2 regions of the Stenotrophomonas sp. 96582_Sma genome follow, and region 2 is predicted to be linked to the other one. Evidence: riboswitches for the same ligand, from Rfam matches in the RefSeq annotation. Region 2 holds a riboswitch; the other holds the start of a gene.
What was found. A riboswitch is a leader RNA that binds a small molecule or an ion and turns the genes downstream of it on or off. The one in region 2 is predicted to bind thiamine pyrophosphate.
Positions count from the first base shown of each region.

Region 1: it holds a riboswitch for thiamine pyrophosphate, as region 2 does, so the genes downstream of both, ACZK2R_RS00665 (TonB-dependent receptor) here and thiC (phosphomethylpyrimidine synthase ThiC) in region 2, are expected to answer to the same signal.

Region 1 is NZ_CM151122.1:151,355-154,767, reverse strand. It holds gene ACZK2R_RS00670 (phosphotransferase enzyme family protein) at 59-1,183, shown strand; TPP riboswitch at 1,227-1,322, shown strand; gene ACZK2R_RS00665 (TonB-dependent receptor) at 1,393-3,413, shown strand, end outside.
Region 2 is NZ_CM151122.1:4,105,630-4,109,042, forward strand. It holds gene thiC (phosphomethylpyrimidine synthase ThiC) at 1-1,658, opposite strand, end outside; TPP riboswitch at 1,741-1,842, opposite strand; gene ACZK2R_RS19200 (BCCT family transporter) at 2,088-3,413, shown strand, end outside.

The sequences.
Region 1 (3,413 bases), 1.1 Mb from region 2:
GCGGCCATGGCGTTGAATTCGCACCCTTGGATGTGACTTTCCCCATTGGGGCTGCGGCATGACTTCTTCTTCCCACCGGGTGCAGGGCCTCAACAACGACGAGGTCGCTGCCGACTGGCCGCCGATCAGCACCGCAGACCTCGCGTGGCTGCGCCAGCGCTTTCCGCAGCTGGATGCGGGCAGCCAGCCGCACTGGCACAGTCCTCGACCGTTGTCGGCCGCCGCCATCGTCAATGGCACGCGCGGACCGGTGTTCATCAAGCGCCACCACCACAGCGTTCGCAGCGCCGCCTGCCTGGAAGAAGAACACCACTTCATCGCCCATCTCGCTGCCGCCGGCGTACCGGTGGTGCAGGTGCTGGCGGCAACCGATGGCCACACCGCAGTAGAGCACGGCGAATGGACCTTCGAACTGCATGCCGTGGGCGTGGGCGAGGACCTGTACCGCGATGCCGTGTCGTGGTCGTTGCTGACCGATGTCGCGCAGGCCCGCGAAGCCGGCCGCATGCTGGCCCGGCTGCACCGTGCCGCCGCCAGCTATCACGCGCCACAGCGCAGTACCCATGTGCTGGTCGCGCGCGACGATCTGATCCGCGCCGACGATCCCATCGCCGCGATCAAAGCCGAACTGCCCACACGACCGGGGCTGGCCCGCTACCTCGCGCGCATTCCATGGGAAACCCAGCTTCGCCGCGACGTGCTGCCGTGGCATGCCGGCCTGGCCGAACGCCTGCGCGACGAGCCACGGCTGTGGGCGCACAACGACTGGCATGTCTCCAACCTGCTGTGGCGCGACGGGCAGGTCAGCACCGTGCTGGATTTCGGCCTGGCTTCGCCCACCAGCGCACTGTTTGACTTCGCCACCGCGATCGAGCGCAACGCAGTGGCGTGGCTGGAACTGGAGCGCGGCATGGAGGCGGTGCGCATCGACATCGCACTGGCGTTGCTCGACGGCTACCGCCAGCTGCTGCCGTTGTCGGCAGCACGCGTGCACCTGCTGGCCGACCTGCTGCCGATGGTCCATTTCGACTTTGCACTGTCCGAAGTGGAGTACTTCGAAGGCGTCACCGGCTCGACCGCGAACGCGGATGTGGCCTGGCAGCCCTTCATGCTGGGGCACCCGGCGTGGTTCCACAGCGCGCCGGGGCAGGCACTGCTGCAGGCGCTGCACGCGGCAGCCTGAAGGGCACCGGCTCGCAAATCCGTACCATTTGTAGTGAAATGGTCACCTGAAGCGGGGGTGCCTGGATCTGCCAGGCTGAGAGAGTCCCTTGGAACCTGATCCGGTTTGCACCGGCGTAGGGAGCTTTGAGCCGCAGCCACACCCCCGTCATGGGCCGGTGCACCTGCGCGCCGTCGCTTCGTCTCCCTTGTTGTCCGAAGACGAACCGAATGAACCGCTGCCTGCGCCCCACCCTGCTCTCCCTCGCCCTCTGCGCCGCCTTGCCGCTGCATGCCAGCGAGGCCGACGCTGCCACCGATGCGGCTGCCACCGGCGCCGAGCGCTCGCCCACCGAACTGGCGGCAGTGCGCGTGCAGGCCGGCAAACCCAAGGCCGATACCTCACGCGTGAACGCCTTCGGTGGTGGGTCATGGAAGGACACCCCGGCCTCGGTGAACGTGCTCGAGCGCGACTACCTCGACCGCCGCCAGGTGCGTTCGCTGTCCGAGCTGGCCAGCAACGATGCCTCGCTGGGTGATGCGTATGCGCCGGTGGGTTACTACCAGAACGTCGCCATCCGCGGCTTTGCGCTGGACGCCGCCACCGGCTACCGCTTCAACGGCCTGTCCATCGCCGGCGAACAGCGCCTGGCGCTGGAGAACGTGCAGTCGGTTGAGATCCTCAAGGGTGAAGCCGGCCTGGCCGCGGGTGTGATGGCGCCCGGCGGGATCATCAACTACATCGGCAAGCGCCCGGCCGAAGTGCGCACCGCCACGCTCGGTACCGACTCGGAAGGCTCGCGCTACGTCGCCGTCGATGTCGGCCACTGGATCACCCCGCGTTTCGGCCTGCGCCTGAATGCCGCATGGGATTCCAGCAATTCCTACGTCGAGCACGCCGATGGTCGCCGCAACTTCTACTCGCTGGCCGCCGACTGGCTGATTGGCGAACGCGGCAAGCTGGAAGTGGATGCCAACTACCAGACCAGTTCGCAGCGCTCGGTGTCGGGCTACCAGCTGCTGGGCGCGCGCGAGCTGCCGCACGGCGTGGATCGCGAATTCCTGCTCGGCTACCAGCCCTGGCAGCGCCCGGTGGATATCGCCAGCACCAACATCACCGCGTTGCACACCTACGACTTCAACGATGCCTGGCAGTCGCGCGTCTCGGTCGGCCACAGCCGCTCGGTGATCGATGACAACGTCGCCTTCGCCTATGGCTGCTACTACGCCACGCAGTGCGCCGATGGCAGCGTGCCGGGCAACTACTTCGCGCCCAATGGCGACTACGACGTCTACGACTACCGCAGCCCGGACGACACCCGCCGCAACCAGCAGGCCCGTGCCGAGCTGCGCGGCCGCTTCGAGACCGGCAGCGTCGGCCATGAGTTGACCATCGGTGCCGACTACTTCCGCCGCACGGTAGACAAGCACCCGAGCGTCAACGAGTACGTCGGCACCAGCAACATCCACGACGCACAGGTGCCGGTGTTCGAGCCGTCGCCGAAGATTCCAGGGCCGTCCGCACGACGCCTGGACAGCCGCCAGACCGCGTTCTTCGCGCTGGACCGGATGAGCTTCGGTGATGACTGGCAGTGGCTGGCCGGCGGCCGCTTCGTGCGCCTGGACGAGCGTGCCTACGACAAGCGTGGCACCCCGCAGCGGCACAGCCGCCTGTCGCGCTTCCTGCCGCAGACCGCCGTGGTGTGGAAGGCTACCGACCAGCTCAACGCCTATGCCAGCTACGTGCGCGGCATCTCGCTGGGCCAGGAAGCGCCCTTCTGGACCAGCAACGCCGACACCTTCCTGCCGTCGGTGCAGTCGCGGCAGCTGGAAGTGGGCGTGAAGTACGTGCCGGTCGAGGCGCTGACGCTGGGCGCAGCCGTGTTCCGCATTTCGCAGCCGTACCAGTACGCCAGGCCGGACAACAGCGAGGTCGGCTACACCTTCGTCGAGGAAGGCACGCAGACCCACACCGGCCTGGAGCTGACCGCCAACGGCCAGCTGACCGATGCGCTGCAGATCGTGGCCAGCGCCAGCATGCTGCAGGCACGAGCGCGCGACACCGGCACCCCGGCCTATGAAGGCCATCAGCTGGTGAACGTGCCGAAGGTGCGCGCCAGCGTGCACGTGGCCTACGCGCTGCCGTTCGTGCAGGGCCTGGATGTGACCGGCGGCTGGCGCTATGCCGGTGCCAACGTTGCCCGCGCCGACGGTGGCGTGCGCGCACCGGACTACTCGCTGTTCGACGCTGG
Region 2 (3,413 bases):
GCCTTCTCCGGGTCCAGCCCGAGATGGAACTGGTCTTCCCAGCGGAACTCGAAGCGTGCCTTGCTCAGCGCGTTGTCGCGCACCTGTGCGCCGGGGTGTCCCTTGGCCAGGTCGGCCGCATGCGCGGCGATGCGGTAGGCCATGATGCCGTCGCGTACGTCCTGGCGGTTGGGCAGGCCGAGGTGCTCCTTCGGCGTCACGTAGCACAGCATCGCCGTACCGAACCAACCGATCATCGCCGCACCGATCGCGCTGGTGATGTGGTCGTAGCCCGGTGCGATGTCGGTGGTCAGCGGCCCCAGCGTATAGAACGGCGCTTCGCCGCATTCGCGCAGCTGCTTGTCCATGTTCTCCTTGATCAGCTGCATCGGCACGTGGCCGGGGCCTTCGATCATGGTCTGCACGTCGTGCTTCCAGGCGATCTTCGTCAGTTCGCCCAGCGTCTCCAGCTCACCGAACTGCGCAGCGTCGTTGGCATCGGCGATGCAGCCCGGGCGCAGGCCGTCACCCAGCGAGAAGGTCACGTCATAGGCCTTCATGATTTCGCAGATGTCTTCGAAATGCGTGTAGAGGAAGTTCTCCTTGTGGTGTGCCAGGCACCACTTGGCCATGATCGAGCCACCGCGGCTGACGATGCCGGTGACCCGCTTGGCGGTGAGCGGAACATAGCGCAGCAGCACGCCAGCGTGGATGGTGAAGTAATCCACGCCCTGCTCGGCCTGTTCGATCAGCGTGTCACGGAAAATTTCCCAGGTGAGCGCCTCGGCGCGGCCGTCGACCTTCTCCAGCGCCTGGTAGATCGGCACGGTACCGATCGCCACCGGCGAGTTGCGGATGATCCACTCGCGGGTCTCATGGATGTGCTTGCCAGTGGACAGGTCCATCACCGTGTCACCGCCCCAGCGGATCGCCCACACCAGCTTCTCCACCTCCTCGGCAATGCCCGAGGAAACAGCGCTGTTGCCGATGTTGGCGTTGATCTTGGTCAGGAAATTGCGGCCGATGATCATCGGCTCGCTTTCCGGATGGTTGATGTTGTTGGGCAGCACCGCACGGCCGCGGGCGATTTCGTCGCGCACGAACTCCGGGGTGATGATCTTCTGGATCGAAGCGCCGAACGCCTCGCCCGGGTGCTGCTGCAGCAGCCCGGCATCGCGGATCGCGTCCAGCCGCTGGTTCTCGCGGATGGCGACGAATTCCATTTCCGGCGTGATGATGCCGCGGCGCGCGTAGTGCATCTGGGTGACGTTGGCACCTGCACGCGCACGGCGAGGCAGGCTGCGCGCGGGGAAGCGCACCGCATCAAGCTTCGGGTCATGCTCGCGATCGCGACCGAACGAAGAGCTCAGTCCTTCCAGCCGCTCGGTATCACCGCGTTCTTCCACCCAGCCGCGACGCAGTGCCGGCAAACCAGCGGACAGATCGATGCGCACCTCCGGATCGGTGTACGGGCCCGACGTGTCGTAAACGGTCACCGGTGCATTCTCTTCGCCGCCGAACAAGGTCGGCGTGCGGGTCAGCGCGATCTCGCGCATCGGCACCTGCAGATCCGGGCGTGAACCGGGCACGTGGATCTTGCGCGAGCCGGGAATGGGCCGGGTCACGGATTCGGAGAGTTGCTGGGCCTGTTGCTGCAGGGCGGAGAGCTGTGCGTTCATCGGGCATCGTCCAGGAAGGTCAGGGACGAAGCGGCGGCGCACTGCTGCCGCGCCCGGACGGTCCTTGGGCGGAGTCCGGGCATGGCTGCACTACAAAGCTTCCCTACGCCGGTATGAGCCGGATCAGGTTCCAAGGGACTGTCTCAACCGTGGCCACATGGCCGCGGTACCCCCGCTTCTTGGTGTGCATTAGAGCATAGAACGCACTGCAGCTCCTGGCTGTTCCATCCACGCACGGCGTGGATCCGCTGTTTCTGTATTAACAGAACCGTGACATCGCATTCAGTAACGTGCACACGCATCGTGCCGCTGCGGCCGGTGTTTCCCCGCCGCCTCCGCGGCCCCTGCCCGGTCTGTGCTGCATGTCGCCGGCCCCTCGCAGCAAGCTCTGCTCGCTCCCCTCAATCCCTTGATCGGAGAAGCTCCTTCATGGTGTTTCGCGTTTCCATCGCACTGGTTCTGCTTCTGGTGCTGCTTGCCGGTGTTGCACCCGGCCCCTTCAATACCGTGGTGCAGTCGGTACTGGCCGATGTCATCCGCAGTGTCGGCTGGCTCTATCTTCTGGTCGTGTTCCTGGCACTGACGTTCCTGATGTATCTGGCATTCGGTCGCTTCGGCAACCTGCGCATCGGCGGTGAAGATGCCGAGCCGGAGTTCTCGCGCGCCAGCTGGATGTCGATGCTGTTCGCCGCCGGCATGGGCATCGGCCTTGTGTTCTGGGGCGCCGCCGAGCCGATTTCCCACTTCACCAAGCCTCCGGAAGGCCTCGCACCGCAGAGCATGGACGCGGCGCGGGCTTCGATGCGCTATGCATTCTTCCACTGGGGCCTGCACCCGTGGGCGATCTACGCGCTGATCGGCCTGGCCATGGCCTGGTTCCAGTTCAACCGCAATGGCCGTGGACTGGTCAGTGACATGCTGCAACCGATCATCGGCCGGCACCATCGCGGCTGGATCGGACGCGTGGTCAACATCGCCGCGGTTGTTGCCACTGCCATTGGCGTGGCCACCACGCTGGGGTTCGGTACCATCCAGATCGCTGCCGGCATGGAACGCGTGTTCGGCCTGCACGCGGGTGTGCCACTGCAGCTGACCATCATCGCCATCGCGTTCGTGCTGTACATGGCCTCCACCGCCAGCGGTGTCGAGCGCGGGGTGAAGTGGCTGTCCAACTTCAATCTTGCGCTGGCCGCGCTTCTTGCGGCCACCGTACTGGTGCTGGGTCCGACCGGATTCATCTTCGATACGTTCACCACCACACTGGGGTCGTACCTCAACCAGCTGGTGACGATGAGCCTGCGCATGTCGCCGTTCTCGGGCAGCACATGGGTGGCGGACTGGACCATCTTCTACTGGGCGTGGTGGATTTCCTGGGCCCCGTTCGTCGGCTCGTTCATCGCGCGCATCTCGCGTGGGCGCAGCGTCCGCGAGTTCGTCATCGGCGTCGTGCTGGCACCCACGGTGCTGGGCTTCTTCTGGTTCGCGGTGTTTGGTGGTACTGCGCTGTGGGCGCAGATCTTCGGCCACGCCGACCTGGTGCAGGCGCTGGGCAATGGCTATGAAACGGTGCTGTTCACCCTGTTTGACAGCATGCCGCTGCCCTTGCTGCTTTCCTGCATCGCACTGGTGCTGCTGATGATCTTCTTCGTGACATCAGCCGATTCGGCGGTGCTGGTGCTGGCCAGCATGTCCACTGACGAGGCAGGCGATCCGCCGTTGAAGCGCAAGCTGGCCTGGGGCATCGCGGTGGCGCTG